Regions from separate parts of the Gottfriedia sp. NPDC056225 genome, predicted to be linked through region 3. Evidence: riboswitches for the same ligand, from Rfam matches in the RefSeq annotation. Region 3 holds a riboswitch; each other region holds the start of a gene.
The links. Region 3 has a riboswitch for cobalamin ahead of ACFCYN_RS15760 (Ig-like domain-containing protein). Riboswitches for the same ligand answer to the same signal wherever they lie in the genome.
Positions count from the first base shown of each region.

Region 1: it holds a riboswitch for cobalamin, as region 3 does, so the genes downstream of both, ACFCYN_RS07155 (acyl-CoA thioesterase) here and ACFCYN_RS15760 (Ig-like domain-containing protein) in region 3, are expected to answer to the same signal.
Region 2: it holds a riboswitch for cobalamin, as region 3 does, so the genes downstream of both, ACFCYN_RS15220 (ABC transporter substrate-binding protein) here and ACFCYN_RS15760 (Ig-like domain-containing protein) in region 3, are expected to answer to the same signal.

Region 1 covers NZ_JBHJTJ010000007.1:27,251-38,433, forward strand. Annotated here, with positions in the region: gene ACFCYN_RS07120 (PQQ-dependent sugar dehydrogenase) at 1-1,096, opposite strand, end outside; gene ACFCYN_RS07125 (YnfA family protein) at 1,289-1,612, shown strand; gene ACFCYN_RS07130 (hotdog domain-containing protein) at 1,708-2,082, shown strand; gene ACFCYN_RS07135 (hypothetical protein) at 2,209-2,484, opposite strand; gene adh (aldehyde dehydrogenase) at 2,634-4,151, opposite strand; gene ACFCYN_RS07145 (YitT family protein) at 4,314-5,132, shown strand; gene abc-f (ribosomal protection-like ABC-F family protein) at 5,204-7,039, opposite strand; gene ACFCYN_RS07155 (acyl-CoA thioesterase) at 7,418-7,912, opposite strand; cobalamin riboswitch at 8,264-8,409, opposite strand; gene ACFCYN_RS07160 (DUF4349 domain-containing protein) at 8,804-9,730, shown strand; gene ACFCYN_RS07165 (hypothetical protein) at 9,882-10,136, shown strand; gene ACFCYN_RS07170 (dynamin family protein) at 10,200-11,183, opposite strand, start outside.
Region 2 covers NZ_JBHJTJ010000023.1:7,100-18,282, reverse strand. Annotated here, with positions in the region: gene ACFCYN_RS15265 (S-ribosylhomocysteine lyase) at 1-152, shown strand, start outside; gene ACFCYN_RS15260 (hypothetical protein) at 627-899, opposite strand; gene ACFCYN_RS15255 (hypothetical protein) at 968-1,246, opposite strand; gene rluB (23S rRNA pseudouridine(2605) synthase RluB) at 1,465-2,193, shown strand; gene resA (thiol-disulfide oxidoreductase ResA) at 2,482-3,009, shown strand; gene resB (cytochrome c biogenesis protein ResB) at 3,038-4,660, shown strand; gene ccsB (c-type cytochrome biogenesis protein CcsB) at 4,674-5,840, shown strand; gene ACFCYN_RS15230 (response regulator transcription factor) at 6,076-6,795, shown strand; gene ACFCYN_RS15225 (ATP-binding protein) at 6,795-8,582, shown strand; cobalamin riboswitch at 8,758-8,931, shown strand; gene ACFCYN_RS15220 (ABC transporter substrate-binding protein) at 9,055-10,014, shown strand; gene ACFCYN_RS15215 (FecCD family ABC transporter permease) at 9,980-11,032, shown strand; gene ACFCYN_RS15210 (ABC transporter ATP-binding protein) at 11,029-11,183, shown strand, end outside.
Region 3 covers NZ_JBHJTJ010000024.1:28,663-39,845, reverse strand. Annotated here, with positions in the region: gene ACFCYN_RS15790 (sigma-54 interaction domain-containing protein) at 1-374, opposite strand, end outside; gene ACFCYN_RS15785 (DUF3311 domain-containing protein) at 512-700, shown strand; gene ACFCYN_RS15780 (sodium:solute symporter family protein) at 697-2,172, shown strand; gene ACFCYN_RS15775 (GDSL-type esterase/lipase family protein) at 2,177-2,761, shown strand; gene ACFCYN_RS15770 (DUF2584 family protein) at 2,808-3,050, opposite strand; gene ACFCYN_RS15765 (hypothetical protein) at 4,022-5,107, shown strand; cobalamin riboswitch at 5,322-5,515, shown strand; gene ACFCYN_RS15760 (Ig-like domain-containing protein) at 5,922-9,212, shown strand; gene ACFCYN_RS15755 (Ig-like domain-containing protein) at 9,363-11,183, shown strand, end outside.

The sequences.
Region 1 (11,183 bases), on a different contig from region 3:
CAGTTCCTTCAAATTTATTCGTTCTTGGATCTTTGTGATAATAGCAAGTTAAAGGTTGGAGACGACTAGCTGAAAGCTCTACTGATTCATTGTAATAAGCAATTGCTTTCTCTTCCAAATTTGAAGTTTCATTACATGCATTTATGATCGAAGTAGGGAAATTACCTTCCCAGCCTCGCCAACCAAAGTTAATAAACCCATCCAAATTAGATTCAGCATTCATATTAGCTTGAATCAGCTGAATAACAGGTATTGGTTTATATTGAATAAATGAATAAATTGACTCAACCATATCCTGACCAACATTACCTACATATTTAATAAATTGATTAGATAAACTTTGATATGAAATACCTGTTATGTTGCGAACACCTTTTGCTATAACTGTGAGAGTTTCTTGAATGGTTGTTGGTAGTTCATTAAAACGAGTAACAACTGGGAGATGATCGACGATTGTATTTTTTCCTACATCAATTTCAACAATTTTGCCCGCGATTTCTAAATTGTTCTGGCTTAAGTTAAAAGGATCATAGCCTGAACCGCCATCTCCTGTCGTTAAAACAAGCTTTCCTGTTTCCGGTGAAAAGTTTAATGAATTAACACCATTATGATTTAAGAATGGTCTTCTAAATTTAAGTAATGTTCTCCGTATTTGGGGCGTGCCATTGGATTGCAAAGCCCACTCCTCAACTGTATCGATATGATCATAATGATTTTCCCTATCTTCCCATTTTAAGTTTAGAGTATTTGGCTCACATGGATTAGGTTTAAACGGTTCTGAGAGTGTACCCGGACCTTGAGAATCAGCTACTGAATAATGAAGATAAAACAAACCATTATGATAAAAATAAGGATGAAATGCTAGTCCTAACAGCCCACGTTCATCATAGCCACCTGAAGCACCTAGTTTTAATACCCGTGGCCGTAAATCTAAAAATGTCCTGATTTCTCCATTTCCTATGTAAAAAATCTCCCCTAGTTGAGTTGCGATAAATAATCTTTCAACAGAATCCCCTGGAAGAAATGTTGTCTTCATGACAGTCGGCAAATTAATATTACTAACAATAGGGCGTAAACCAACCTTTACATCTCCCATCTATTCTCCACCTACTTTTATCTGTTTTCTTCTATTAAAAATATGATTAGAACAGTTTCACTAGTACCGAAATTCAACTTTAAGAGGGATTCCACAGTTAGAAATATAGTTTCCATTGGTTATTATTGTTAAAATATGGTTATGTTTATTGAGCGTATATTTCAAAGAATTAGAGAGGAATGAGTAATTTTGATAAATGCAATATTTATTTTCTTATTAGCCGGTTTGGCAGAAATAGGTGGTGGATACCTTATTTGGTTATGGCTAAGAGAAGGACAATCAGCTTATTTAGGACTAATCGGGGGGATAATTTTAGCCGTTTACGGTGTCATTGCAACGTTTCAAATTTTTCCTACATTTGGTAGAGTATATGCTGCATATGGGGGCGTGTTTATCGTTCTTTCAATTTTATGGGGATGGGGTATTGATAAAAAATCACCCGATATATACGATTGGATCGGTGCTGCTTTCTGTTTAGTCGGTGTGTCTGTCATTTTATGGGCACCTCGGAATTAAATTACTATTCAGGCAGGATAGTACAATTAGAAATTGAACTATTATAGTTAAGAAAATTACAGCATTTTTTGATAATAGTTTAAGGAGTGGTAAAATTGGCTTTACAAATCGGAGATATTATTTCATTTGAGCGAACTTTTACTCTAGAAGATGTTGAATTATTTACAAAGGTTTCTGGCGATGCAGGTGTTCATCACGTGTCCCCTGATGAACAAGGTAGGCTTGTCGTTCAAGGGTTATTGACAGCAACATTACCAACAAAAATTGGTGGAGATCACAATGTACTAGCACGCTCTGTGAATTTTGACTTTTTAAGACCAGTCTTTACAGGAGATACAATTATTTGTGAAGTAACAATTGAAAAGTATGAAAAGCAAGAGAATAGGCTTTCGATTTTAGCCTCCTTCCTATGTACGAATCAGAATGAGAAAAAAGTGTTGAGCGGAAGTTTTTCAGGAGTAATATTATAAACTCGTTTAACGTAAATCAATTTGATGTAACAATGGGTAGCCGAAAAGACGATGACATTAATTTCATTTAATTCACATTCACTATACCTACACTTTGAGACTGTCTAACTAACAGTCTCTTAATTTTTAAGTTTGATATAGTGACTGTAATGCTTCATGTTCTGAATCTTTTTTTACATATATATCATATTGCGTATTCTCATCAAATTGCCTCCTATTTCTTAAATTCATCGGTACTTTCGTCTTATACTCAATACCATTCTTTTTCAATTTACCAATAATAAGAAAATAGTTTTGGTAACCAAAAGTAGTATAAATTAATTTCCACTTTCGAATTAAATATAATTGAATGAAACTATAAAGAACAATTATTATAAATAAATAGATTACTAGAAATAACATACTAGTCCCTCCAATTAACATGTTTTATTTAGCATATTTAACTGCTACTAGTTTTTATGTATGTATTTTCGAAAATTATTATATTTATTGCAGCTTTTCTATTAGAACAAAAAACACTCCAGTAAATGCTTACCGGAGTGTTAGATTAATTAAAAGAATCCTAGTTTACTTGGAGAATAACTAACCAGCATATTCTTTGTATTTTGGTAGTGATCCAACATCATCTTATGCGTTTCACGGCCTACGCCTGAATTTTTATATCCACCAAAAGCAGCATGTGCAGGATATGCATGGTAGCAGTTTACCCATACTCGACCTGCTTCGATGTTGCGACCGAATCGATAGGCAGTATCCATATCACGAGTCCAAACACCCGCTCCTAATCCATATAACGTATCATTCGCAATTTCCAATGCTTCCTCTTTTGTTTTAAATGTAGTAACAGAAACAACAGGACCAAAAATTTCTTCTTGGAATACTCGCATTTTATTGTTCCCTTTAAAAATTGTCGGGTTAACATAAAAGCCATCTTTAAGTTCTCCATCAAGAACATTACGACTACCACCAACTAAAACTTCTGCACCTTCATTCTTTCCAATTTCAAAATAAGATAAAATCTTATTCAATTGCTCATGTGATGCTTGCGAGCCGATCATTGTTTGAGGATCTAATGGATTTCCTTGTTTAATTGCTTTAACACGTTTTACTGCGCGATCCATAAATTCTTCATAAATCGATTCGTGTATTAACGCCCTAGATGGACAAGTACATACTTCTCCTTGATTTAAAGCAAACATTGTAAATCCTTCAAGTGCTTTATCGAAGAATTCTTCATTCTCAACTACATCTTCAAAGAAAATATTTGGTGATTTACCACCTAATTCTAATGTAACAGGAATTAAATTTTTTGAGGCATATTCCATAATTAATCGTCCAGTTGAAGTTTCACCAGTAAACGCAACTTTAGCAATTCGATTACTAGAAGCTAATGGTTTACCAGCTTCTAGACCAAAACCATTGACGACGTTGACAACTCCAGCTGGTAATAAATCTTGAATTAGTTCCATTAATACTAACACTGAAGTAGGAGTTTGCTCTGCTGGTTTAAGAACTACACAATTCCCTGCAGCTAAAGCAGGTGCAAGCTTCCATACAGCCATTAAGATAGGAAAATTCCATGGAATGATTTGACCTACAACTCCTAGTGGCTCCTTATAATGATAAGCAACTGTATCACCATCTAGTTCACCGAGTGATCCTTCCTGGGACCTGATACAGCCTGCAAAATAACGGAAATGGTCGATTGCTAATGGAATATCGGCTGCTAAAGTTTCACGAACAGGTTTACCATTTTCCCAAGTTTCAGCAACAGCAAGATATTCTTTATTCACTTCCATACGATCAGCTATCTTATGTAAAATATTTGATCTCTCTGTGACTGACATTCTGCCCCATTTTCCTTTTGCACTATGAGCAGCGTCAAGAGCTAGTTCAATATCCTCAGAAGTCGATCTAGCTACTTCACAAAAGACTTGTCCAGTTACAGGCGAAACATTTCCAAAGTACTGCTCTCTTACCGGTCTTACCCATTCCCCACCAATAAAATTGTCATAACGATTTTTAAACGTAATTAATGAACCAGATTTTCCAGGTGTTGCAAATACCATAATGATTCCCCCTTAATAGCTTGTCTATATAAACTATGAGATTCTACCTAAAACTATGACTAATAATCTATCTTTTATTTAATAGAAATATTTTGATTCAAATCTAATAATTAGGTAGAATGATAGAAGTGTTAAAAATCTGTTAGAAAATGAGGGGTAACTGTGCGTAAAAACTTCGTAGATATTTTATATCTCCTTGTTGGATCAGCAATATTTGCAGTCGGTGTTAACTTCTTTGCGATACCGAATAAATTAGCTGAAGGTGGCTTTACCGGCATTACAATGATTACATATTATCTTTTTAACTGGTCACCTGATGTCGTATATTTTGTTTTAAATGCTTCGTTGTTAATAGTTGGATATAGGTATTTGAAGAAGCAATTAGTTTTATATACAGTTATTTCAATTGTAGCTATTTCATTTTTCCTACGTATTACTGATGGTTACGGTGTACCAACAAGCGAGACTTTATTAGGTACTATTTTTGCTGGTGTATTAATTGGGCTAGGGTTAGGAATTGTCTTCCGCGCAGGTGGTACAACAGGTGGTTCCACTGTTCTTGCACAAATGGTCCATCAATCGTTTGGCTGGAGTATTAGTAAATCTTTACTTGCCTTTGATTTAGTTGTCGTATTAGGTGGCTATTTTGTAATCGGTTTTGAAAAAACACTGTATACCGTCATTTCAATTTATATTGGAATTAAAGTAATGGATTATGTTATGGAAGGAATAAATCCGAAAAAAGCAATTACAATTATTTCTGACCAAGCAAATGAAATTGCACAGATCGTATCAAATGAATTGAATCGTGGGGTAACAATCTATCCAGCAAAAGGACATTTCTCAGGTTTAAGAAAAGAGTCATTATACATAATTGTGAGCAATAAGGAATTGTTTGAACTTAAAAAAATAATTCACGCAATCGACCCAAAAGCATTTGTCGTTATTCATGATGTAAATGATGTATTAAAAGCAGGATAAACAAATCATATTAAGTTAAACAAAAAAACAAATCACTTTAGTCATTTACCTAAAGTGATTTGTTTTTTTACTTACACCTCTTGTTTCCCATTTATTCCTGATTCTAAAATTTGATTTATGTTTTCTAATTCTTTTTGCAACATTACGATTTTTGTAATTTGAGCTTTCTTTTCTTCATCGGTTTCGATTTCTTCCGCACTCAATGCAGCAATTTCTAGTTGTAATCTAATTCGTTCATTTAATAAAGATTGTTGATCGTTTGTAATGCTTTGTCTACCGTTCCATTCCGCAAAAGAACCTTTGAATTCATAAAGATTACCATTTTCGATATGAATTACACGATTTGAAACTTTTTTTAGTAAATAAGGATCATGAGAAACAACTACAACGGCTCCAGGATAAGCAGCTAATGCTTCCTCAATTCGTTCTCTCGTGTGAATGTCTAAATAGTTTGTCGGCTCGTCAAGAACAAGTAGATTTGAGTCTGAAAAATATAGCTTTACGAAAGCAACTCTACATTTTTCCCCCATACTTAATTGAGCGATATTTTTATAAACATCCTCTCTTCTAAAAAGGAAGCAAGCTAGTAGTGTCCTCGCCTCAGTTTCAGTCATATTTGGAAGAGATAAAATTTCATTTAAAATGGTAGAATCTTCATTTAACGCTTCGAGCTCTTGCATAAAATAACCTATTTTTAATTGAGGATTATGTCGTACGGACCCATTACTCGGAATCAATAATCCCGTTAATAATTTTAAAAATGTAGATTTTCCAGAACCATTTTTACCTATTACAGCTAATCGATCTTCTCGACCTAACAGAAAGTCAACTTGGCTAAATAATGATTTGTCAGCGTATGAGAAATCTACTTTTTCAAAGTTAATCATTTGCTTTGCAGTGAACGTTTCATTTTCAAAGCTAGCTGCGATTGTCTTAACTTCTTTCGGTTTTTCTACTTTTCTTTTTTCTAATCGTTCTAAATCCTTTTCCTTTGATTTAAATCTTAATGCGTTTTTTGCAGCTTGTTTCTTTGCAAAAGGATCACGTTCACTCGCTGCATTATGCGAGCTTGTAAACCATTGTTTATATTGATTAATCGTTTCGATTAACTTTTTCTTTTCCGCTTCTTGTTTTTCATATTGAGCTTGCTGGGTTTTTCGCTCATGTTCTTTTTGTATTTTATACGCTGAATAGCCACCATTATACTTAAATGTGCCAGCATGTGTTAATTCAACCGTAACAGTCGCAACATCATCAATGAATTGTCGTTCATGTGATATAAAAAGCACACTGCCTTTAAAGTTTTTTAACCACTCAGTTAACCATTGAATCGACTCTGTATCTAGATGATTTGTTGGTTCATCCAAAATTAATAGCTTTGGTTGTTTCATCATCACTTTTGCTAATTTAACTTTTGTTTTTTGTCCACCACTTAAATGACTGAACGGGATATTCCATAATTCTTGCGGTAATTGAAATTTCTTTAATACTTGATCTATATTATTTTCAAAGTCGTATCCATCTAATTCTAAATACTTACTTAAATACTCATTATATTTATCAAGATTTTTTTCATTAGATAGATCAAGTGATAGCTTTTCTAAATTCTTCTTTATTAAATAACGTTCCTGATCAAATGATTCGATTACTTCCCTTGCTGTAAGTAATTCCTGGTCTTCTTCATCTGTTAAAAGCCAACCTATATCTTCTTTTGAATATTGAATTTGCAATAACCCTTTATTAAGCGGAATATTTCCTAAAATTGCATTGATAAATGTTGATTTCCCAACTCCATTTTCACCAATTAAAGCAACTCGTTCGCCTTCTTTTAGTTCTAGATTTCCATTTTTAAAAATTGTCATTCCGTTTAACTCTATTTCAATGTTCGATGCTTTTATAATAAACATATACTTCACTCCATCCAATTTAAAAATATCCCTCTGTTTTTAGCCCAGAGAAAATAAAAACACACAAGCAGTATCTGCCTGTGTGTAAATTGGATGTAATTTAATCAGCCTAGTACATTCGAAAAAGTATATACAAAGTTTAGTTATTATTAAATAAACCATTTTTTTAATTGAATGGATTTACTTAATATTCATTATGGGCTCAAAAAATAGACATACTTATCCAATTTCTCTGTTTTCAGGCAGAGTACTTTTTTGCTATATAATTCTTTAGCTTTAAAAGTTATCGGATATTGTACATAGTGTCTAAATTTGATGCCTCCTTAAAAATATTAATTTAATCTTAGCTTACTTTTAGTATGATTTCAATCATTACTTTTATTCTTTCCAAATTAATGCCAATTCCTTACTTAATTTTTTTCTTAATTGGCGACTTTCTAAACGCTTAAATGCTAATTGTTGCAATTTAATTTCTTCTTCAGTTTCTGGTATTGCCTCTACTACTTTATGAGGTTTTCCATCTTTTAGTGCAACAAAAGTTACAAAACATGTTGCTGCTACTCTTTTTTCTCCTGAAAGCAAATCTTCTGCAGTTGCTCGAACAAATACTTCCATTGAGCTTGAGCCTGTTAAGATGACGAATGATTCATAATAAATGCAGTCACTTTCACGAACTGGACATAGAAACTCGACTGAATCCATCGACGCGGTTACACATTCCATTCTCGAATGCTTTGTTGCTGAAATAGAAGCAATTAAGTCCATTGCTGCAAGCATTTTCCCACCGAATAATGTACCATGGTTATTTAAATCAGTTGGAAATATTCTACTACTATCAAATACTCTGGATTCTTTAACGTATCTACTGTTCATCGGTTTCTCCCTACTTTTAATTAATTGAATTATGTATTTCTCTAATTTTTTTCACTGATTTTATCAAATTTACAATTCATCTTTATTCAGTCTCATGGCGAGTCTTTATTTCAAATTCAGACTTGACCCTATTTCATCAATTCTTTCAACTTTGCTATCTTACTTGTTTAATTTCCATCGTTTTTTGCATGTAAAATTGGAAGTTTCATAAATTCTCCTAAAAAAATAAAAAGCATTTTCATCTCTAAAAAGATAAAAATGCCTTAAGATCGTTGGAAAACATAAAATAATGACAATACTTTAAATTAAGCTTTCTTTCAAAAAGGCACCTCCCTATCTCTCGTAGGTCAAACAGCGTCGTTAGAATAGGCAGGTCTCCTGACTTTAGAATTTTCATCTATTACAGTGGCGGGACCGCGTTGGAATTTCACCAATCTTCCCTTTTAAGTAAATGAATTAATAAGAATTTCATTTACACCTATTCCCTACTATTTAGTTTTCATTATTTTGTCATAAAATACAAAAATAGTCAAAATATTTATTTCTTTTCCAAAAATCATAATATTCATTTATTACATCTTAATAACTTTTACTTAAAACAAAAAGTAACTAACCATAGATACGGATGTGCTTTTCATACAAAAAAATATACTAAAAATGGTTTAAATACCACATTTTCCCTAACTTTTTTTATGGTATAGTAGGTTAAATTAGAAATTTTTAACAAATATAAAAATCTGCAACTAAAAAATAATTACTATTGCAATAGAATGTTTGATGAAAGATTAGGAAATAAAGGAAAGGAATACAAACAAAAATTAAACAATTAACCAAACTCTTCACGATCTTTCCAACCATTAAATTCGACCTACATATGAGGTGATTAATATCATGTTAATTTATCGTCGTTTTTTAAAAAACTTATTTTTAATACTACTTGTATGTTTATTCGTTTCTGCATGTTCAAATCCTGACTCAAAAGAAGAATTAAGTAGTATTTCATCAAAATCCTTAAAACAAGATCAGAAGGACTTTGTAAATAACACTGAGGCTTCGGTCAAAGATCAAAAAAAGCAACCATCCGAACAGCTTGTAGCTAGTAATCGCAAATTAGTAAAAACAGCTGAATTACAGCTCGAAACCAAGAAATTTGATAAAACCATTTCAGCTCTTGAAAAATCAGTTAGTAGTTCGAGCGGCTATATCGAATCGAATCATATTAGTGGAACATCCATAATGGAAAAGTACTCTAGTAACGACTCTGAGCAATCACCATCTAGAACTGCAAATTATACAATAAGGGTTCCATCAACAAATTTAAATGAATTCCTATATAATTTAAATAAGATTGGAAATGTAATTTCAAAAACGATTTCAACTGATGATATATCCAATCAATACTTTGACACAGAAACGCGTATGAAATCATTAAAAATTCAAGAAGACCGTTTATTGAATTTATTAAAAAAAGCTGGCTCTTTAAAAGACATTTTAGAAATTGAAAAGCAATTAACTGATGTTAGATACGAAATTGAAAGTTTAACAACAACTTTAAAAACTTATGATTCAGCTGTAAACTACAGTACAATCAATCTTTTTATTAATGAAGTTTCATCGATTACAGATACAACTCCTCCAATAACGATTGGAGACCGGATCGGTGTAACATTTAAACAAAATGTTGATGCAATCGTGAGTGGATTTAAAAATACGACAGTTTTCTTGATTGGTAATTCTCTTATGATTATTATTTGGTTTGCGATCATTGCAGTTGGTTATTTTATAACGCGTAAAGCCATTAAAAAATATCAAGCATAAAACATACCTAAATAGTTTTAAGATAGCATTCTTAAGAATAGAATTTAGTTAGATAGAATAAACCGTTTACCCTTTCTCAATATAAGTATCTATTTTACTAATCATTTTCATAGTTAGTTTAAAAAACAACTTATAGAAGGAGATCTATTATATGAGTCATTTCTTATTAAGTAGACTAGGTAATTGGAAAATACAAATTCATTGCCACGCTGGTATTCGAACTGTAGGAAATGAGAGAGAAGTTCTTGTACTTGATGAAGAACATGAAAAAATTGCTCATTTTTCAATTGATTCAAAAGGAGCCTTTTTAATCCTTCAAATCCCTTGGGGTGGCTATGTGAAAATTAAAGAGGGCTATCAAACAATTGTTGTACATATTCCATATGAAGAAGTTGCGGAAGAATAATTGTCATTATTATTGATTTAATAACTTGAAAAAAAGAGTGTGCCTTTTTGGCACACTCTTTTTTTATTTACGTAATGTTAAAAACTCTAATTGTCTTAAACGCACTGTGAAGAATGTAATCGGATCAAAGTAAATACTTGGATTTGATTTCATGTCATCTAAAGTACGGTTATAGTTAGAAATTGCTAATCTTATTTCATCAACTAGCTCATGAATTTGCTCAAATGGAGCATTTAAGAACATAGCTAAATCTCTTGGTAAAGTCTTTTCAAACATTTCAAATTGTAGGAAAAACTTAGTTGATAGATCAGATGTAACATCATCGTAGTTTACATTATCAACATATTTTTGGTATTGAGCAACAAGCTTCGATTTATTTTGAGGTAATAAACCTAATAAGATTCCTGAGCTCTTTAAAATAAATTGAGATGGTGATGCGTTTAATAATATATTCATCTCATCTAATTGAGTCATACTAGTCATTCGATCAGCATCACGACGCCAGTCATCTAATACTTTAAAGTCACACTCAAGGCTTAAATATTCATTTCCAATATACTCATTTAAAGAATTACTCATTTCTGCTAAATAGCTTTGAGTACCTTCTAGTAATACACCAGATTCTTTAATCCAATTTTGAAGTGCTTCATTTAATTTTGGTAAAGTAGTCGCTCTGACATACTCACCAATTCGATGATTCATCTCTTCATTTACAGTTTCAAGAATAGTACTGAAATCACTATCTTCTTTAATTAATTCTTTACATTCCTTTAACAGGCCAGGAACACTTAATTTTAGATCATATTTTAATTCGTCTTTTAGTTCACGATATGAGTTTTTAATTGTATTTAAATGTTCCATTTCTTTATCTTTTAAAGAATGTAATAAACCGTTTAACTTTTCATCAAGAACTTCATTCCATTCTACATTTGCACGTAACTCGTCTTCTTTTTCAACTCGTTTTTCAAGTAGGAAATTGATTAGTTTTCGAATTGCTAAAAGTAATTTCTCAGTTTGCTTTGAATTAGCCTCAGTTGATAGTACATT
Region 2 (11,183 bases), on a different contig from region 3:
CAGCTGAACTAGGATTACAAGTAGAAGAAGTACCAGCTGCGAACGAACTTCAATGCGGCCAAGCGAAACTTCACGACCTTGAAGGCGCAAAAAAATGGTTGAAATATTGGAGCGAGCAATCTGACGAAACATTAGAGAGTGTATTTGCTTAATATGAAAAACGTCATCTAAATTGATGACGTTTTTTTAAAATTTGATAAAAGATTGTTATGCCAACAGCCGAACTGCAAATAAAATGATGGAAACTGCAAATAAAAAAGCCAAAACTGCAAATAAGCCAAGGAATCATTAATAAACGCGAGCGAAACTTACAATAATTAAATAAAATAACAGTGACATCGATTGAAAATTGATCAAAAAGCTTAAATCTATTAAAAATCATTAAAATGCTTTTGATTTTGGATTAATAGTCCAATCTTTTTGTCGCTATTGTTCTCTTTAACCCGCAGGCGCACTAAAGAAGGGTCAAATCTCGCCCAAAAGAAAGAGGTAATTAACCTCATAGAGCTACATTTATCTTTAGAAACATTGTTAATTAATGTTCTTTTTTCAACAGCGAAAAGACGTCACCTAAATCGATGACGTTTCTTTATTACTAATCTATCGGTCTTATTGGATATTGTTAGTTAATTAATCACAAGAAGTAATTTTTCTTTAGGGACAGTAAACTTGATTGATCCGATGTTTTCTTCGATATCTTCAATTGTTGGAATGTCATCGAAGCTTTGGATTGAAATTGCATCATCGAGGCAAAGTAATATGTAAGGATAATTCGTTTCTGTAGAGTCATAGATTAATTTGTATGCTTTTGCAGGTTTATCTGATGTGAAAAAAACATCGCCTAATTTAAACGAACCGACTGAATTATATTTTATGGCAGGATTAAAGGAATAATTCATATAGTAAGCTCCTTTTTCATTTTTACTTATTATATTATTGACGGAATTTTAATAGATTAAACAGCAAACTAGTAATTTGCTTGAATTGTAATAGAAAGTTTATTTTTTTGTGTAACTAACGTGATTTCACCAATCCAATCTTCTATATCACCTAATGTTGGCATAATGTCATAATTTTGGACTAGTTTAGCATCTGATAGTGAAATAAGCACATATGGGAAGTCATCTTCATTTTCTTCAAAAACAAGCATATAGATTGTTTCATGTTTTTTAGTAATCAGTACACTACCTGGCGTTATTATTTTAGAGCGATCAAATGCGGAAGGGTGTTTTAAAGTTAAATTCATTTCTATTACCTCGTTTCTGCAAATCTAGTAAATTATATGATAGATTTTTGAAAATATGAGTAGAAGGTCAGTGGAATCGACTGAGATAAAATGCAGTAAAGTATTAGATTTTTGTTTTATTTTTTTGTTCGTTTCCTTTTAAAAGCTAATTCCTTTTCTTTTCTACTTGTTTTCAATTGTATAAATCTGTATGATGGTTGAAGAGGTGAAATGATCGAATGGAAAGATTACAGAAAGTTATTGCTAGGGCGGGAATTGCTTCTCGTCGTAAAGCAGAAGAGTTAATTAAAGAAGGTAAAGTAAAAGTAAATGGTCAGGTTGTTACAGAGTTAGGTGTAAAAGTGAGCGGTAATGATCGTGTTGAAGTGGAAGAGATTCCTATTGATAAAGAAGAGCCAGTTTACTTCCTTTTATATAAACCATCAGGCGTAATATCAAGTGTGTCAGATGATAAAGGTAGAAAAGTTGTAACAGACTTTTTCCCAATGATTAAACAACGTATTTATCCAATTGGTAGATTGGATTTTGATACATCAGGTATTATTTTATTAACAAATGATGGAGAATTTTCAAATTTACTTCAACATCCAAAATATGAAATAGATAAAGAATATATTGCAAAAGTAAAGGGGATCCCTACTAAGGAGAACTTACGTAAGCTAGAAAGAGGAATTATGCTTGAGGATGGGAAAACTGCTCCTGCTCAAGTTAAGATGATTTCGCTTGATAAAGGCAAAAATACTGCAATTATAAGACTAATCATTCATGAAGGCAGAAACCGTCAAGTTAAGAGAATGCTTGAAGCTATTGGATCTCCAGTTATGAAATTAAAACGTGAGCGATATGCATTTTTAGATTTAACTGGATTAACACCTGGTGATGCAAGAGAACTTTCACCTCATGAAGTAAAAAAAATAAGAGCAATGGCTTCTGCTAAGCCTCGCTAATGCCGAGTCAGACTGTTGATAACACTTTCTTTTTCGAATGTCATCCCTTTTATGAGCTAACTGCTTATATGGTTGGTATTTTGACAAAACTGTGTTTAAATCAGTCTGATATCATATATTAGGACTTATGTCTTCACACTGACTCGGTAAATACCGAGTTTTTTCTTTTCCTTAAAAATGATTAATCCAGTATAAAAAATTGAAAATTTAGTCTTTTTTGAAACATATCAAAATTCTATTCAAGAATAGGAAATAATGATATTCTATCATATGGGGGGAACTGTATATATGAAGAAAAATAGGACGTTAATACGAACAATTATCTTATTAGTTTTGCTTTGTGCAATTGGGTATACTTTTTACATAAATTTCTTTAAGGATGATGAAGTAATTACAAAAGGAAGTAAAGCACCAAACTTTGCAATGACGGAGCTAAGTTCTGGAAAACAATATACTCTTTCGGGTGAAAAAGGAAAAGGTGTAATCGTTAACTTTTGGGGAACATGGTGCGAACCATGTAAGCGTGAAATGCCTTTTATGAACGAAATCTACTTAAAATACAAGGACAAAGGTATTGAATTACTTGCTATGAACGCAGATGAATCGAAATTTTCTGTAGAAAGATTTGTAAGCGATTATAAACTTAAGTTTCCAGTTGGAATTGATAAAGATCAAGAGGTTTTAAATATATATGGTGTAAATCCTTTACCAACATCATTTTTTGTAAGTCCTGATGGGACCATTAAACGAATCGTAACTGGACAAATGACGCCGAGCTCTTTCGAAAGTTATATTAAGGAAATATTGCCAAAATGATGAGTGAGCATTAGTTAGGGGAAATAATATGGAGACTTTTAAATGTGAATGTGGTCATCTTAATCATGTAGGTACTGTAATATGTGAATCGTGTGGTAAACCTCAAGATGAAGGTGCAACGGAATTACTTGATATGCGCTATGAAGGTACTGCTAGAAGGTCAATCGTTAATAATCAAACATTTATCGATAAAGTTTGGACTTTTTTCTCATCTGTAAAGGTGGCAGTCATCATCATAATTATAACTCTAGTAGCAGCAGCACTAGGTACTATTTTTCCGCAACGAGATTTACTACCGCCTACTGCGAATCCAACTACGTATTATCAAGATGAATATGGTATTTTTGGTAAGGTCTACGATGCAATTGGATTAGATAACACTTTTAGCTCTTGGTGGTTTATGTTATTAGTCGCATCGATTGGGATCTCACTTGTGATTTGTAGTTTAGATCGAATTTTACCACTCTATAAAGCGCTAAACAAACAAACGGTTACTAGACATCCAAATTTTTTAAAAAGACAAAAAATGTTTGGTATTAATAGAGTTGATAATATTCCAGAAGAAATTGAAAAAGCTAAAGTTAAGTTACAAAAAAGAGGATATAAAATCCGAGAAGAAAATGGCAATATTTTAGCTGAAAAAGGTCGCTTCTCACGTTGGGGCCCATATGTAAACCACATTGGCTTAATTATCTTTTTGATAGCGGTTATGTTGAGATATGTTCCAGGAATGTACATGGACAAGGCTCTATGGGTTCAAGAAGGTGAATTAAAACCGGTAGTTGGAACGAATCAAAACTATTATATTAAATTAAAAGATTTTCATATGGAAACATATGATAAAAATAAAGAAAGTAAGATCTATAAAAAAGCAATTGAGCGTTATGGAAATGACAAAATTCCAAAAAACTATCAGGCCGATGTTACGCTATATAAAAGACAAGGTAATTTAATACCTGGGGAAGACCCAAAACTTAAAAAAGTTAAGGATTATAGTATCAAAGTTAATGAACCTTTAAAGTTTCAAAACTTTGCTCTATATCAAGTAGACTATCGAATCGGAGAGTTTAGTGCATTTTTATTTACATTACAAAATAAACAAACAGGAGAAAAATTAGGTCCAATTAAAGTTGACTTACAAAATCCTAAACAATTTTATGATTTGAAAAATGGATATAAAGTAGAACTTAAAAATTATTTTCCTGATTTTTATTTTAACTCTGATGGTCAACCTGATACGAAAACAAGAAAACCAGACAACCCAGCATTTGTATTTAAAATGACGACGCCAAAAACGCCAAAAGGTGAAGTAGCTTTCGTTGCGATTAAGCAAAATATTGAACCAAATGGGGAAAATAAGTATAAGATGTCATTTGCTGGAATTGAAACAAAAGATTCAACTGGATTAACTGTTCGAAAAGATTTAACACTATGGCTACTTGCACTTGGTGGAGCGATCTTTATGATTGGTGTTATTCAAGGTATGTATTGGTACCATCGTCGTATTTGGATCCAAAATCAAGATGGGGAAATTTGGATAGCGGCATTTACAAATAAAAACTATTATGGATTAAAGCAAGAGTTGAAGAAAGTGTTGGGAGACACAAAGATTGAAGTTCCTATTGATCAACAAGCTGAGAAAAGCGTTTAATTAGGGGGAAAATATGTACGAGCTAAGTAGTAATTTTTTATTTACCGCGTTTATTTGTTATATTGTAGCTACTTTCTTTTTTGGCGGCTCGATGAAAACAAATGATAATGGTCCTAATAAATGGGGTACTATTGGTATTTCTGTAACGATTATTGGATTTTTATCACAACTTACTTATTTTGTTACTAGATGGATTGCAGCAGGACATGCACCTGTTAGTAATCTATTTGAATTTATTACATTCTTTGGGATGATGTTGATTTTTGCGTTTATTATGATTTATTTCATGTATCGCTTAAATATAATCGGACTTTTCGCATTACCATTGTCGATTATTATCATTGCTTATGCAACAGTATTTCCACATGAAGTTAAGCCATTAGTTCCTTCTTTAAAAAGTTATTGGTTATACATTCATGTAACGACTGCGGCATTAGGAGAAGCTATTTTAGCTATTAGTTTTATTACAGGTCTAATTTATTTAATTAAAAATATCAATCAAAAAGTTTCAAATAAGAAAACATTTTGGTTAGAAGCTGTTTTATACTTCTTAGTAACTGTTGTTGGTTTTATCGTTATTTCAACGGCATTTTCTGCATCAGGCTACGAAGCAAAGTATACTTGGATCAATAAAGATAAAGTTCAAGAAGAAATGGTTTATAATCTACCTTCACTAGTAGGACCTCATAAAGGTGAATTAAAAACAGAAGGTAAATTTGAAGCTCTTGCAGAAGTGCCAGCTATGGTGAATGCTAAAAAATTGAACACAGTAATTTGGTCAATCTTTGCAGGTGCAGCATTATATGCAATTATTCGTTTAATCCTTAGAAAACGAATTGGAGCATTTTTACAGCCTTTTGTTCAGAAGGTAGATAGTGAATTATTAGATGAAATTGGATATCGTGCTGTTGCGATTGGTTTTCCAGTATTCACTCTTGGTGGACTAATCTTTGCCATGATTTGGGCTCAAATTGCTTGGACGAAATTATGGAGTTGGGATCCAAAAGAAGACTGGGCATTAATAACTTGGTTATTCTATGCAGTTTTCCTACATCTTCGTTTTAAACGAAATTGGCAAGGGGAAAAATCTGCATGGCTAGCTGTTATCGGATTTGCGATTATTATGTTTAACTTGATTGCAGTTAACTTAATCATTGCAGGTTTACACTCATACGCATAATAAAAAGATGTGCTAAAAACCCCCGTAAAGGAAATTAATTTTTCCATGGCGGGGGTTTTTCTACGTTAAGAAAAGAAAGTTTAATAAACAATTTCTTAAGGTCTTCGCTGTTTGATTCTGGATTTTTTCACTAATTTATGGAAATAATAAATTAAGAATTATGTAAAAATGTTCACAAATTGTACTAGAATATACGATTTTTATTATGTAAAATTATGAAGAGGGGGTTATATGCATGGAACAAAATATAAAAATATTAATAGCAGATGATGAAGATCGTATTAGACGATTATTGAAAATGTATTTGGAACGTGATGGATATAGTATTGATGAAGCTGATAATGGTGAAGATGCTTTAAATTTAGCATTAAAAAATGAATATTCATTGATTGTACTAGATTTAATGATGCCAAAAATTGATGGAGTTGAAGTTTGTAGGGAATTACGAAAAACTAAAACAACGCCAGTCATCATGCTAACGGCTAAAGGTGAAGAAACAAATCGTGTTCAAGGTTTTGAAGTTGGTACGGATGACTATATCGTTAAACCTTTTAGCCCACGTGAAGTAGTACTTCGAGTAAAGGCTCTATTAAGACGTGCTTCTCCAGTACCGGTGTTTACTTCAGATAATACTTCTGCAAAAGATATAGTAGTGTTTCCGCATTTAACGATCGATAATGATGCTCATAAAGTAATTGTGGCAGGTGAAGATATAAGCTTAACGCCAAAAGAATATGAGTTATTGTTATTTTTAGCGAAATCACCTGAGAAAGTATTTGATCGAGAAACATTGTTAAAATCTGTATGGCAGTACGATTTTTTTGGGGATTTACGAACAGTTGATACACATGTCAAACGACTTCGAGAAAAATTAAGTAAGAGCTCTGAAGATGCTGCAAAAATGATTGTCACAGTATGGGGCGTGGGTTACAAATTTGAAGTAGGTCAGGAGTAATGATTCTAAGAAGTTTAGTTGGAAAGCTTTGGCTTACAATTATATTATTAGTATCCCTTGTGTTATCCTTTCTGACATTTGTCTTAATAGGTTTTTTTGAAAAATTTTATATTGACCTTCAAGTCCAAAATATGAAAGATGACGCTTCGAAAATTGCACAATTAATAGAAAATGGCCAACCAATTTCAAATATTGAATATTTATCAAATAATATTGTGAGTAGGTATTCAAGAGTAATTATTTCGATTGATGGTCAGAAACCGTGGTATTCAAACAATACATATGGAATACAAGATTTACCTTTTAAAGAAATACAAAATGATGATGTATTAGACCAAACACTAACTAAAGATAAAGAGGTTAGTAAAAGACTAGTCTACGGTGAAAATAGTGAAAGGGAAAAATTAGTTGTTGGTGTGCCGTTAAATGCTAATGCAAAAAATGGAGCTGTATTTGTTTACCAAACATTGCAACCTGTTAAAGTAATGATTCACCAAACAACTAATTTTGTTTTGCTCGCTGCATCAATTGGAATCGTATTAACAACATTTTTCTCTTTTTTCCTTTCATCAAAAATTACAGCACCGTTAAGAAAGATGAAAGAAGTTGTGGGTAGTATGACTTCGGGTAATTTTAATGTGAAAGTGCCAATCCATTCAAGTGATGAAATTGGAGAGTTAGCTTACTCATTTAATAAAATGAGTAAACAGTTAAATTTTAATATGAATGCATTAAAGCAAGAAAAAGAAAAGGTTTCTAATATAATTACAAGTATGGTAGATGGTGTTATTTCAATCGATAATGAAGGACGAATTATCACAACAAATCCACCGGCAGAACGCTTTTTAAAAATGCTTAATGATGATTATTTTGAAGAAGAAACCTCGTCACTCGTTTTAACAAAGGAATTACTAGATTTATTTGAATTAGTTGTTGTAAGTGAGAAAAAGCAATTTATTGAATTAAATTTTGATCAAGGTAATTGGCAAGTTTTAATGTCGCCACTTTATAATCAGACAAATATAAGAGGCGTTGTAGCTGTAATCCGAGATGTGACAGAACAAAGGCGTTTGGAGAAGATGAGAAAGGATTTTATAGCTCATGTCTCTCATGAGTTACGTACTCCTATTTCTTTACTACAGGGCTATAGCGAAGCGATTGTAGATGGTGTAGCAGAATCTAAAGAAGAAATGCAAGAGTTGTCACAAATTATTTATGATGAGTCACTTCGAATGGGTAGATTAGTAAATGATTTGTTAGATTTAGCAAGAATGGAAAATGGTTTTACTGAATTGAATCGAGATCATGTCCCATTGATTCAATTTGTAGATCGAATTTTACGTAAGTTCAAAGGGCTAGCAAAAGAAAAAAATATTAAGCTATTTGGTGAAATCGATAATGTTCCACATGTAGATGTATATATCGATGAAGATCGTATGGAGCAAGTTTTTACTAATTTAATTGATAATGCTATTAGACATACAAATGAAAATGGCAGAATAATTGTATCTGTAAGTCAAAATGAAACATCGACAATATTTAGATTCATTGATTCGGGTGCAGGGATTTCAAGTGAAGATTTACCATTTGTGTTTGAACGTTTTTATAAGGCCGATAAAGCTCGTACTAGAGGTAGGAGCGGTACTGGTTTAGGGTTAGCAATTGTTAAAAATATTGTCAATGCGCATGGTGGATCAATCAAGGTTTCAAGTGAGATTGGACATGGAACGACATTTAAAGTGAAAATCCCTCATGATTTACGAATGAACGAAAAAGATGTAGAGTAATCTTGTTTCATATAAAACATTTTTCCTGAGATTTTAGTTTCTAAACTTCAAGTTAAATAAAGTTATGTTTGGACTATTCTTACCTGAGGAAAATAATTGAAATATAGTATTTTACACAACAAATTCTAAATAAAATAATTGAATTCTTACTCGATATATCTTACGATTGAATTAATGAAATATTGATGAGTTTAGTGCAAATATTGCTTAAAAGGGAATCTGGTTACAATCCAGAACTGTCCCCGCAACTGTAATGTGGACGAAACGGCTATCCACTGTTCGAAAAGAATGGGAAGGACGGAGTAGGTTGAAGCAAAGTCAGTAGACCTGCTAAAGTCATCCTTGTTCAATTCTTCGGGGAGTAAGAGTTTGAAGCAGCAGTTGCAAGACTTCTTGTATATGTATGTTGTTTCAGCCCCGTTCATAATGAATGGGGTTTTTTTATGCTTTCCAAAATTTTAGGAGGATTCAAATGAAGAAGTTTTTAGCTAGTTTTATCATGATTATATTGTGTTTAGGTTTATTTGGTTGTACTAATGATACGACACAAAAAAAATCGAATGTAGGTACAAATGAACAAGCTACTTTTCCAATGACGGTTAAAGATGCTACGAAAAAAGAAGTTACGTTAAAAGAAGCGCCTAAAAGAATCGTTTCACTAATTCCAAGTAACACAGAAATCCTTTACTCTATTGGAGAAGGGAAAGAGGTCGTTGGAGTAACAGATTTTGATAATTATCCAAAGGAAGTAAAAAACATTGATAAAGTTGGCGGAAACAATGCTGACATGACTTACAATGTTGAAAAAATTATTTCACTAAAGCCTGATTTAGTATTAGCTCATGAATCAAGTTTAGGAATTTCTGCTGATGGCTTAGAGCAATTAAAACAAGCAGGAATCAATGTGTTTGTCGTTAAAAACGCTGCAACTATTAATGATGTCTATGATACAATTTTACAAGTTGGAGAAATCACCGGTAAAACTAAGCAATCTAAAAAAGTAGTAAGTGGAATGAAAACAAAATTAGATGAAATTAGCAAAAAAACAGCTAAAGCAAGTACAAATCCAAAGGTTTGGCTTGAAATTTCAGGTCCACCAGAAATATATACAGCAGGCAAAGGCACTTTTCTAGATGAAATGATTTCGATTATTCATGCTAAAAATATAGCTGAAAATCAAAAAGGTTGGGTACAGTACAGTGAGGAATCAGCAATAAAAGCAAACCCAGACGTTATTTTAACGACTTATGGTGATTTTACTCCAAACCTAGAAAAAACGATTATAGCTAGAAAGAACTGGCAAACAGTAAGCGCAATCAAAAATAAACGAGTATATGATATTAATGCAGATACAACATCTAGACCAGGTCCAAGACTTGCAGAGGGAGTCGAAGCAATTGCAAAGGCGGTTTACCCAGAGCTTTTTAAATAATACATATTTAATCTTTATCTTTCCAATTATTTTATTAATTTTTCTATTTATTTTAGGGGTTTCGATTGGTTCTACATCGATTCCCTTTTCTTCTATCATTTCTAGCTTTTCGGATGCTATATTTAAAACTAATTATGTTCCAGCAGATATTCAAACAATTGTTATGAATATCCGTGTGCCAAGGGTTTTGTTAGCTGGATTAGTAGGAGCGTGTCTTTCATTAGCTGGAGTCGCGTTTCAAGGTATACTTAAAAATCCATTAGCCGATCCATTTACATTAGGTGTTTCTTCGGGCGCATCTGTAGGAGCAGTGTTTGTTTTATTTTTTCAAATAAGTTTACCAATTGTTACTTACTTTACTTTACCGGTAGTTAGCATTTTATTTGGGTTTGGTACACTATTAATCCTATTATTATTTGTAAGAAAATTAGATCGCTCTTTAAATGTCGAAACAATCATATTAGGTGGAATCATAATCAGTTCATTTTGTTCGGCATTGTTATCATTATTTATTACATTTTCGAATAATGAATTACGTGCAGTTATTGGCTGGTTAATGGGGAATATTGGAAGTAGAGGTATTCAGTATTCTTTAAGTTTACTACCATTTTTAATTGTTTCATTTTTGATTTTATTTAGTCAAAATAGACATCTAGATGCGATGACATTTGGTAGCACAAATGCAAAGAATATTGGTATCGATGTGAAAAAATCTACTTATTTAATTTTGCTAACAGGAAGTATTTTATCTGGTGCAGCTGTAGCGGTATCTGGAACAATTGGGTTTGTAGGGTTAGTTGTTCCGCATTTTACTAGACAGCTTGTCGGTCCACTACATAAAAAATTACTGCCATTATCAATGATAAATGGAGCCATATTTTTAATAGGTTCCGATATTTTATCGAGAGTAGTACTCGCGCCTCGAGAATTACCAATTGGAGTAATTACTTCCTTAATAGGTGCTCCTATGTTTGCGTTTATATTACTATCACTGAAAAGAAATAGAGGAAAAGTATGATTAAAAGTCAAAATATCTCATATTCATATGATGGAATTCATACAGATTTGGATGGACTCACCTATTCGATCAATCAAGGAGAATGGCTAGGAATTATTGGACCTAACGGAAGTGGGAAGTCTACATTTTTAAATATTCTATGTGGACTTTT
Region 3 (11,183 bases):
ATATAATTTTTTTCGCGAGAGGTAATAAAAATGAAATCCAAGTTTTTATTAATAGGATTGAAGATTGGAATAGCTGTCGTGACAAGTTCTTTACCAGTATGAGTTGTTTGATTAATTGTGACTGTGTTATTTTTCTCCAAAACAATTGGAATAATTGAAGGGGTCCAATATCCTTTTTCTAAAAAAATATCATTATGTTTTCCTATAATTTCGTTTTGACGTAAACCATAATGTTGTTCACACATTTTATTAACATAAATGATTTCAAGATTTCGGTTTAAAATATAAATTTCATCAGAAGAATAGTTTAAAATGTTTAACAATACTTCTTTATCGAATTCTAGTATATCTGTAAGATTAGAATAACTGTTCATAATGTATGCTCCTTTTTAAGCGCTTACAATTAAAGGTTAATATTTTACTATTTTACAAAAAGAGTTTAACATAAGTCTACAAATTATTTGCAGAATTTTAAAAATAATCAACTATTTGAGGGTAAGGGGGAAATAGGATGAAATTATTTGCCATTTTTTTAACTATTTTTGCTTTTATAGGGTCATTAACGATTGTAAATCGTGTGGAGCCATACATTTTAGGATTACCATTTATTGTATTTTGGTCTGCGAGTTGGTTAGTCATCACTTCTATCTGCCTATTTATTAGCAATGCGATATTAGAGAAACAGGAGGAAAATCAATGAGCATTCTATTAATTGGAATTACGTTTCTAGTAGCACTTTTTTTAGGAATACGTGCCCGAAGAGGAAGAGAAATGAAGTTGGAATCTTGGGTAGTTGGAGATCGTAATTTTGGTAGTATTGTCATGTTCGTTCTAATGGCTGGTGAAATGTTCACTACATTTATTTTCTTAGGAGCAAGTGGTGCATCTTATTCAATGGGCGGACCAGTAATCTATATTTTCTGTGCTGTTACTTATATTATTCCATTTTGGATCTTACCCCATATTTGGCGTTATGCGAAAAAACATAATTTATTAACACAGCCCGATTTCTTTGTAAAAAAATATAATAGTAAATCTTTAGGTCTACTTGTTGCAATCGTTGGGGTCGTTTCCATTATTCCATATATGGTTCTCCAATTAAATGGTATAAAAATTATTGTATCCGAAGCTTCATACGGTGCCATTTCACCGAATTTAGCAGTGTGGATTGGCGTTATTGTCGTGACAATCTTTGTATATATATCAGGAATACATGGTTCAGCATTTACGGCGATACTAAAAGATATTTTGATGCTCATAACGATTTTAGTTTTAGGAATTTATTTGCCAGTCCATTTTTATGGTGGCGTTGAACCGATGTTTAAAACATTAGATGCTGCTAAACCTGGATTTTTACTACTACCTAAGTCTGGTTATAGTATTTCTTGGTATGTATCAGTTTGCTTAATTATTGCGCTTGGTCAATACATGTGGCCCCATGTTTTTGGAGCGAGTTTATCATCAAAAGATTCAAAAACATTACGAAAAAATGCAGCACTGATTCCACTTTATCAAATTCTGATGGTATTCATCCTTTTTATCGGTTTTACTGCACTTTTACAAATGCCACATATTCAAGGAGGACGAACTGATCTAGTTTTATTTTCAATTGCTAAAGCAACACTCCCACCTTGGTTTATTGGTGTAATTGGTTCAGCAGGTTTACTAGCAGCATTAGTTCCAAGCTCATTGTTATTATTAACGGCTTCAACATTACTTTCAAAAAATATATTTAAAGCAATTAAACCAGATACAAGTGAAGCGAAGTTAGCTGGACTTACTAGAATCTTAGTGCCAATCATCGCTTTAATCGCTTTACTCTTTACGTTTTATGGTGGAAAAACAATGCTATCTCTATTATTAATGGCATATAGTTTCGTCTTACAATTATTCCCTGCCTTAATTGTAACGTTCTTAAAACGTAATCCGGTTACAAAAACTGGAGCAGTAGCGGGAATACTATCCGGATTAATTACAGTAGCATACGTAACGATTGAAAATACGAGTTTCGGTACATTATTCCCTCATGCACCTCAATTTTTAAAAGATTTAGATCCAGGGTTTATTGCATTTACGATTAATATCATCTTTATGTTTGGTGTGAGTGGAATTACATATTTAGTAAAAGTAAGACCAAGAGTAGGTCAAAAAGCAATCAAGGAACAATGGTGAGCTTATGAAGATTATTTGTCTAGGTGATAGTCTTACAGAAGGTTTAGGGATAGCAAAAGTTAATGCATGGCCAGCTGTACTTCAAAACGAATTATCAGTCGAGATTATTAATAAAGGGATTTCAGGAGATACAAGCACTGGAATGCTGTCGCGATTCTACCATGATGTTGTATTAAATAATCCATCACATGTAATTATTTGCGCTGGAGGAAATGATCTATGGTGGAATGTTGATTTAAACTATATACTGTCAAACATTTATTCAATGGTCAAACAAGCTATACACAACAATATTCAACCTATAATAGCAATCCATCCACCAATTCATTTAGAAAATATCAATCACAAAGAAGTATGGGAACCGATTAATGGCTTTGAAACATTTGTTTTAAAAGCAAAAGAGTTAGCCGAACGAATTGAGCAAATGGTTGAAATAAATCAATTTAATTTAATTGATTTTCGAATTCCGTTTCAACATCATCAACAATTGAAGACTGAGTTTTTCGAAGGCACTGACGGAGTACATCCAAATGAACTTGGTCATATTGCTTTAGCAAAACAGGCATATCAAACAATGAAAGAGATATAAAAACACCAATAAAACGGATAGCAGTCTTAGCTATCCGTTTTATTTTTTAATTAACCGTATCAATTGCTTTTAATTCATATTCCATATATGTACTCTCACTTTTCCATTCAATCTTCCTTATAACAGCAATACCAAAAGGCTTTTCATCATTCTTTCTGGTCACATTGATTGGTGTATCAATAGGAAACAAGTGGTATCCATTAAGTTCTAAAGAGAATGTATTATTTTCTTTTCTGATCGCTTTTTCATTCGTTACAATTAAAAAATTAAATTCAAATGGCATACTCATATTTTGGAAACTCCTTAAATTGAATATTTTTACTATTTAATGTAGAAGAGATTAAAGACTTAAAAATATCTTAATATATTTTTGTTGTGAATACAAAAAAGAGATAGGTAGTAAGATGAAATTTCATAATTTAGAAACATTTTTTTATGTAAGGGAGGCGGCACGAGATTTTATGAGTAAAAAATTATGGTGATTTAGCTAATTTAGTAACGCATGAACCGCTTATGAGTTAGAAATCATCAACAAATCGCTACTTTTCTAACTCATGCCCCCCTAATGAGTTAAAAATAATCAGCAAGTCGCTACTTTTCTAACTCATGCCCCTCTTATGAGTTAAAAATAATCAACAAATCACTATTTTTCAAACTAATGAGCCTCTTATGGGTTAAAAATAATCAGCAAATCACTATTTTTCTAACTCATGACCTCCAATGAGTCTATAACTTTTACACACACAAATAAACGATTGGTCATTGATTCACTGTGTCGACTATATAATAAAATAAACAGTATTTTTGGAGTTGTTCTTTGGAAGGGGCTGATGTTTATGCGGAGAAATAAAAATATGGCTCTCATTGCAATATTGTGGATATGCATGGTGATTTTTATTATTGTAAACGCGGTTCGTCATATTCGAATATATATGGTTTATAATTCAGGCTTAATGCCATTTATTGTTTGTGGAATGTTTCTTTTTGCCATTATTATTCTTTATGTGAGTGGATCGAAACAGCGGAGATAGAAGAGTAAAAGAACCCATAATATTTAGGGTTCTTTTTTATTGATAGCTCTGTTAAAGCAGTTTGTAGAATTTCTTGTGCAACTAAATTGAAGATTAGTTGAATAAGGAGTTTTAAAATATAACGAAACGAATTCCAAAATATGGTAAAGTTAATTGGTCAGTAATGAATTTTTAGGAGTTTTCTAATTGAAAAATAAGGATTTTGGTGTCTAGAAAGCAGGTAATTTTTTTGAATATAAAAGCTATTAAACTATCAATTTGTACAATGCTAATTTTCGTTTCGATGTTCTTAATGACTGCATGTGTTGGGGCAGGAAAGATCGATGTAAAAGCACAAAAATATATTAAAGACAAATACGGTTTCGAAGTAGATGTTTTGGAAAAACCAAACATAAACGAAGGGAACATGGGTGATACCAATTTTAAAGTTAGAAAGAAAACGGGAAATAAGCTCACTTTTAACATTTACATTAAGGGGATGTTTTTTACAAAAATTATTGGAGATGACTATGACATCCAATTTAAAACATTTGAAATGAAAAAGGCTTTTGAACAATCGAATTCAGCAATTCTTAATCGAGCCAAAGTAAAGTCAATCGAATTTAAAAGTGAAAATGATATGGAATCGTTTGATTATGTTGATAATGGAAATGTTATACAACATTTAAAAGTAAATGTTGTGAGTGCAAATGTTAAAAATTTATTTGATACTGAAAAAATGAATTCAATTTATGAAGTGCTTAAAAAATTTCAAGAGTTTAGCGATGTTTACAAGCCATTAGATGTGAAAGAAATTAGTATGAGCTATACAAATGATGTAAATAAAAGAATAACTTTTGATATAGACAATGTACATTCTATTTATTCGATGTCTGATTTTAAGCGTGAAAGCTCAACACCTTATGAACCGCCGAATATAACAAATTTTGCTCAATACTCTTACTATGTTGAAGAATCGGCACTTTTTAAGGATTTTGAAGGTGGGTTAAGAAGTCTTGGTTATGACTATTTGAATACAAAACAAATGCCAGTCTTCAATCAGAATCTTGATTTAGCTTTAGAGTCTGATGATTATAAAATTTTTGACATTCAACTAAAAGGTGATATAGACGATGTAGATAAGGTCTATCAGTTACTCCAATTTTTAACGAGTGCCAAACTTGACGTTTATAATGTTACAATTTTTTCTTTAGATAATAAATATCCAGAGGACTATATGAATTCAATTTCCTTTCATATTCCAGATGGGGTATCGAAAGAAATCGTAAAACAAGCTTTTAAAGAAAGAGAAGAATATATCAAGGAATTAGATTGAAAATTAACTTTCTAAGTAATTTAACGAAACCTCCAAAAATCATTAGAATAACTTAAACATTACAAAGTTAGCGATATTAATATAAGAGTTCCTAAGGGTGTCTAATTGGACAACCTCTTTTTTTATTCAAAATATACATTTTAATTTAACAGAAAAAATAGAGAACAATTTAGAAAAATTAAAAATTAATTTGTACAGTGTTAAACCATTTGTTAAAATGAAGACAGTATATGGTTGCAGTTTGCATTAATAGGGAATTTGGTGAAAAACCAAAACAGCTCACATCTACTGTAAGAAGCTACGAAACATTCAAGTGCGATTGCACGTTAATCACTGGGAAACTGGGAAGATGAATGGAGTAGGCTTGAAGCTTTAAGTCAGGAGACCTGCCATTTGCATGTTACAAGTCTTTCGGTGAGGGAAGTTTTGTTATCAGAAAAATTCTGTTCTTATGCGAAAGCCGTATAAGAGCGCTGTGACGCGCATTTTTAGTATGCTGTTGGAACAGTTTAATTTTTGGATAACTATAAGTCCTGCCAAATAAGGCAGGGCTTTTTTTTTGCACATTAAGAATGTATAGATTGGCAGCGGAGAGGAAAAGTCGACGTGGTTGCCAATTTTAATTTCTATATATAAGTGCAACTTAAGCCTCTATCTTCGCCTAAAGACTCGCCATATTTGGCGAGTTTTCTTTATTGGCAATGAAGAATTTTTGTCACTAAAAGACACCGGAAAATCAAGCAAAATAAGGGAGGAAGAATTTGAGTTTATTAGAAAGATAGATTTTTAGAAATGAAAGAAAGGACGCGTTTAAATGAAAAGAATATTAGGATTATTATTAGCAGTTTTATTAGTTTTTTCAATTACAATTCCAACGAAATCTGTATCGGTTCATGCAGATAGTCCAATTGGCTATGTGACGATGTCAGTTGAGGCAAATACTTTAGGTGCGGGATTAATTCGTCAACCAGTTAAAGTTCCTTTTTATGAAGGGGAAAGTTATGCAAAGGTTCTTGACCGATTTTTAAGCGGGACAAGTAATTATGATAGTTACGGATCGTTTAATTCAGGATTCTATTTGTCAAAGGTTAAACTTGAAAATGGAAATATTTCTGTAAATGTTCCGACAGTCATAAAAGATGCAATGAATTTAAGTAATGAAGAAATTATTGCTAACGGAGCTCAAAAAACGGGCTATTTAGGGGAATTTGACTACTATAATATGTCCGGTTGGATGTATGCAGTGAATAATGAGTTTCCAAATGTTGGAGCATCTGATAAATTCCCGAAAGATGGGGATGTTTGTAGATGGCAATTTACACTTTATGGATACGGCTCAGATTTAGGACAAGATAATTCAAGTTTTGGTGGGGATAAAGCACTTTATACACCAGCAAATAAAGATTCTTTATTAAAAAAAGTAGCTGAAGTAAATTCAGCACCTAACAAAGATGCGTTATTAGCGAAGGCATCTATTCGAACTGCATATGATCAAGCAAATACAACACTTAGTAATTTAACGGTTGATCAATCTACTGTTAATACTGCACTGACTACTTTAAATGATGCTTTAAACAATGTTGATATAAGCACGCAATTAAATGATTCACTAGGCTATATATTGACTAAAGTTCCTAATCCAAGTTTTGGTACGGGTTCAGGTGAATGGTCAGTATTGTCATTAGCAAGAGGTAACTATAATGTACCTGATCAATATTTTGTTAATTACTACAATCGTATTGTCGATACAGTGAAGTCAGCAAACGGCGTTTTATCTACATCAAAGAATACGGAATATGCGAGATTAATATTAGCTCTTAGTGCATTAGGAAAAGATTCTACTGATGTAGGTGGATACAACTTACTAACTCCACTTGCAGATTATGATAAAACAGTTAGTCAAGGGATTAACGGGGGCATTTTTGCCTTAATAGCATTCGATTCAAATAATTATCAAATACCAACTATTGCAGATTCTACTAAACAAGCAACAAGGGAAAAATACGTTAATTATATATTAAGTAAAGAAGTTAAGAAGGGTACTGATCAAGCAGGAGGGTTTGCTTTATTTGGTACAACGCCTGATCCTGACATTACATCAATGGCATTACAGGCATTAGCTCCATATCAATCTATGCCAGAGGTAAATGCAGCAATTAATCGAGCAGTAAAAGCGATCTCTACTATTCAAAAAGCAGATGGTGGATTTACTGCATTTGGTTCAACTTCTAGCGAAAGTATTTCACAAGTTATCGTAGCTTTAACAGCAGTAGGTGTAAATCCAGCAACAGACAGTCGATTTGTAAAAGTAGATGGAAATTTGGTGACTGCACTACTTAAATTCTATGTTAATGGCGGAGGGTTCAAGCATGTTCTAACGGGGAATGTAGATGGAATGGCTACAGATCAAGCGACATATGCCCTTGTATCGTATGACAGGTTTCTTAAGGGAGAAAATAGTCTATATAACATGACGGATGCCCCGGTAACCTTAGTTACAAATCAAATTAATGCATTACCTACAAAAATTACAATTTCAAATGAATCAGAGATTGCTAAAGCAAGAACAGCTTATGAAGGTTTAACAGCAGCGCAACAAGGATTACTACCATCAGCGGTATTAGTAAAATTAGTTGCAGCAGAATCAGAAATTACTAGTTTAAAAGAAGAAGCAGTACTAGTTGATTCAGTAATTAATAAAATCAATGAATTACCAGCATCAATTACTTTATCAGATGAAACAGCAGTAGTGTCAGCTCGTGAAGCATATGATGGGTTAACACAAGCTCAAAAAGAAAAAGTATCAGAAACTGTATTAAATAAATTAGTTTCGGCGGAAGCAGAAATTAGTAGTTTAAAAGACGCAGCTTCATTAATAGACTCAGTTATAGTCAAAATAAACGCCCTACCGACAACTATTTCTTTAGAAGATGAAGCAGCGGTAGTGTCAGCTCGTGAAGCATATGATGGGTTAACGCAAGCTCAAAAAGAAAAAGTGACGGAAACTGTCTTAGAAAAATTAGTTGCAGCAGAATCAGAAATTAAAAGTTTAAAAGACGCAGCTTCATTAATAGATTCAGTTGTTAACAAAATAAATGCTTTACCGACAACTATTACGCTATCGGATGAAGCGGCAATTGCATCAGCTCGTGAGGCTTACAATGGGCTAACTCTAGTTCAAAAAGGAAAAGTGTCTACAACTGTATTAAATAAATTAGTAGCAGCAGAAAATAAAATAATCGTCTTAAAAGATCAAGTAAAAGCAGATGCAGTTAAAAATAAAATCAATGGATTACCTTCACAAATCAAGTTAGCTAATGAATCTGCAGTAATTGCAGCTAGAGAAGACTATAACGCTTTAACAACTGCCCAAAAGAACTTAGTTACATCTACTGTACTTAATAAGCTTGTATTAGCTGAAAAAACAATTGTGAATTTAAAAAATGCCGCAAAAGCTACGAAAGATAAAATTGCTGCATTACCAACTACATCACAAGTTAGATTAACTAGTGAATCGGCAATTAAGTCAGCACGAGCAGCTTATAATTCTTTAGATTCAAGTCAAAAATCGCTAGTAGGCAGTATTACTAGACTTACTTCAGCTGAGTCTAGGCTAGCAGTAATAAAAGCAGATAAAACATTGCCAACTATAAAAGGAATTTCAAATAATGCCTATTATAGAACGAAAAAAACAATTCAAATCAGTGATAATATTGGGCTGTTAAATGTAAAACTTACGTTTAATGGTAAGTCATACACTTATTATTCAGGAAAAGTTTTTGCAGCATCTGGTAAGTACAATATTATTGCAACTGATTTAAAAGGGAACAAACGAAGCATCGTCTTCTATATTGATAACAAAGCACCTCTTAAACCAGCAGTAAAAAGTATAAAGAGCTCTACGACAAAAGTTACTGGTAAAGCAGAGTCAAATAGTACGGTTTATATTTATCGTGGCTCAAAAAGAATTGGTTCCGCAAAAGTTTCATCGAGTGGAACTTACACAGTTAAAATATCAAAACAGAAAAAAAGAACAAAACTAACGGTATATGTAGTAGATCGAGCGGGGAATAAGGGCGCAAAAACTACAGTAACTGTTAAATAATACTGATAATAATCTAGCTGTATGTAATATTGAAACGATCACTAGTTTAATAGAGGTCGTTTCAGTTTTTTTAAAGTCGAAGGACATGATAATCCCATTTATTTTTACGGTTATTGGTTTTTAGAAAAGAAGAGAGGATATGGTATAAAAATGAGAAAAATATCAGGGCTGTTATTATCAGGTTTTTTTATTTTTTCAGTTACTGTTCCGGCTAATTCCGTACATGCAGATAGCCGTGCAACGATTTTAGGACAACCAACTACTCACATTACATATGATAATGCCGGCGCTGGGCTAAACTCGATATTGAAACTAAGTGAATCGAATAGCAACGCGACGATAAGTACCCAACTAAATGACTCATTAGGATTTTTATTATCTAAAGTACCTAATCCAAGTTTTGGAACAATTTCAGGTGAATGGTCAGTACTGTCTTTAGCAAGGGGGAACTATAATGTACCCGTACAATATTTTGTTAACTACTATAATCGTATCGTCGATCAAGTGAAATCAGATAAGGGTGTGCTGTCCACATCAAAAAATACTGAATACTCAAGGTTAATACTGGCACTTAGTGCATTAGGAAAAGATCCTACGAATGTAGGTGGTTACAATTTATTAACACCACTTGCCGATTACTCTAAAACAATTTATCAAGGTATTAATGGTGGTATTTTTGCCTTAATAGCATTTGATTCAAATCATTATGAGATTCCTACTATTGCAGATTCTACCAAACAAGCAACGAGAGAAAAATACATTGATTTTATATTAAGTAAGGAAATAAAAAAGGGTACTGATCAAGCAGGAGGTTTTGCCTTATCTGGCTCAGCGCCAGATCCTGATATTACTGCAATGGCACTACAAGCGTTAGCTCCATACGAATCAATGCCTGAGGTGAGTGGCGCAATTGATCGAGCAGTGACAGCACTATCAAACCTACAAAACACAGATGGAGGATTTACTGCTTGGGGCTCAACATCTAGCGAAAGTATTGCACAAGCGATCGTAGCTTTAACAGCATTAGGTGTAAATCCAGCAACCGATAGTCGATTTGTAAAGCCAAATGGAAATTTAGTGACTGCACTTCTTAAGTTTTATGTAGACGGTGGAGGATTCAAGCATGTTTTAGAAGGTAGTGCAGATGGCATGGCTACCGATCAAGGGGCGTATGCTCTTGAATCTTATGACCGATTCTTAAATGGAAAAAACAGCCTTTATAATATGACAGATGCCCCTGTAACGATCGTCACTAAACAAATTAATGGTTTACCAGCTACAATCGCACTTGTGGACGAGCCAGCAATTGTTGCTGCTCGAACGGCTTATGATGGGTTAGGACTAGCTCAAAAAGGATTAGTAGCGTCGGTAGTTTTAGATCGATTAGTTGATGCTGAGGATGCACTTAGAGCATTAAAAAACGAAACGACATTAGTCGATCTAGTCGTTAATCAAATAAATGCTCTACCAACTACTATTACACTAGCAAATGAAGCTTCGGTAGTATCAGCTCGCAAGGCATATGATGGCTTAACTCACACTCAAAAAGAAAAAGTATCTATTAATGTATTAAACAAATTAGTCGCAGCAGAAACTGCAATTACTACATTAAAAAATCAAGCTAAAGCAAGTGAAGTTCAAAATAAAATCAATGCATTACCTTCACAAATAAAGCTTACGAATGAATCAGCTATTGTAGCTGCAAGAGCGGCATATAACGGATTAACAGCACCACAAAAAGCTTTCGTAAGTTCTACAGCTTTAACTAAACTCGTATCGGCTGAAAAAATAATTACTAATTTAAAAAATGCGGCAAAAGCTGTTAAAGATAAAATTTCGGCTTTACCAACTGTAGGAAGTGTCAGATTAACAAGTGAAACGGCGATTAAAGCAGCCCGTTCTAGTTACAATGCACTTGACTCAAATCAAAAAACACTTGTAGGAAGTATTTCTAAACTTACTGCTGCAGAA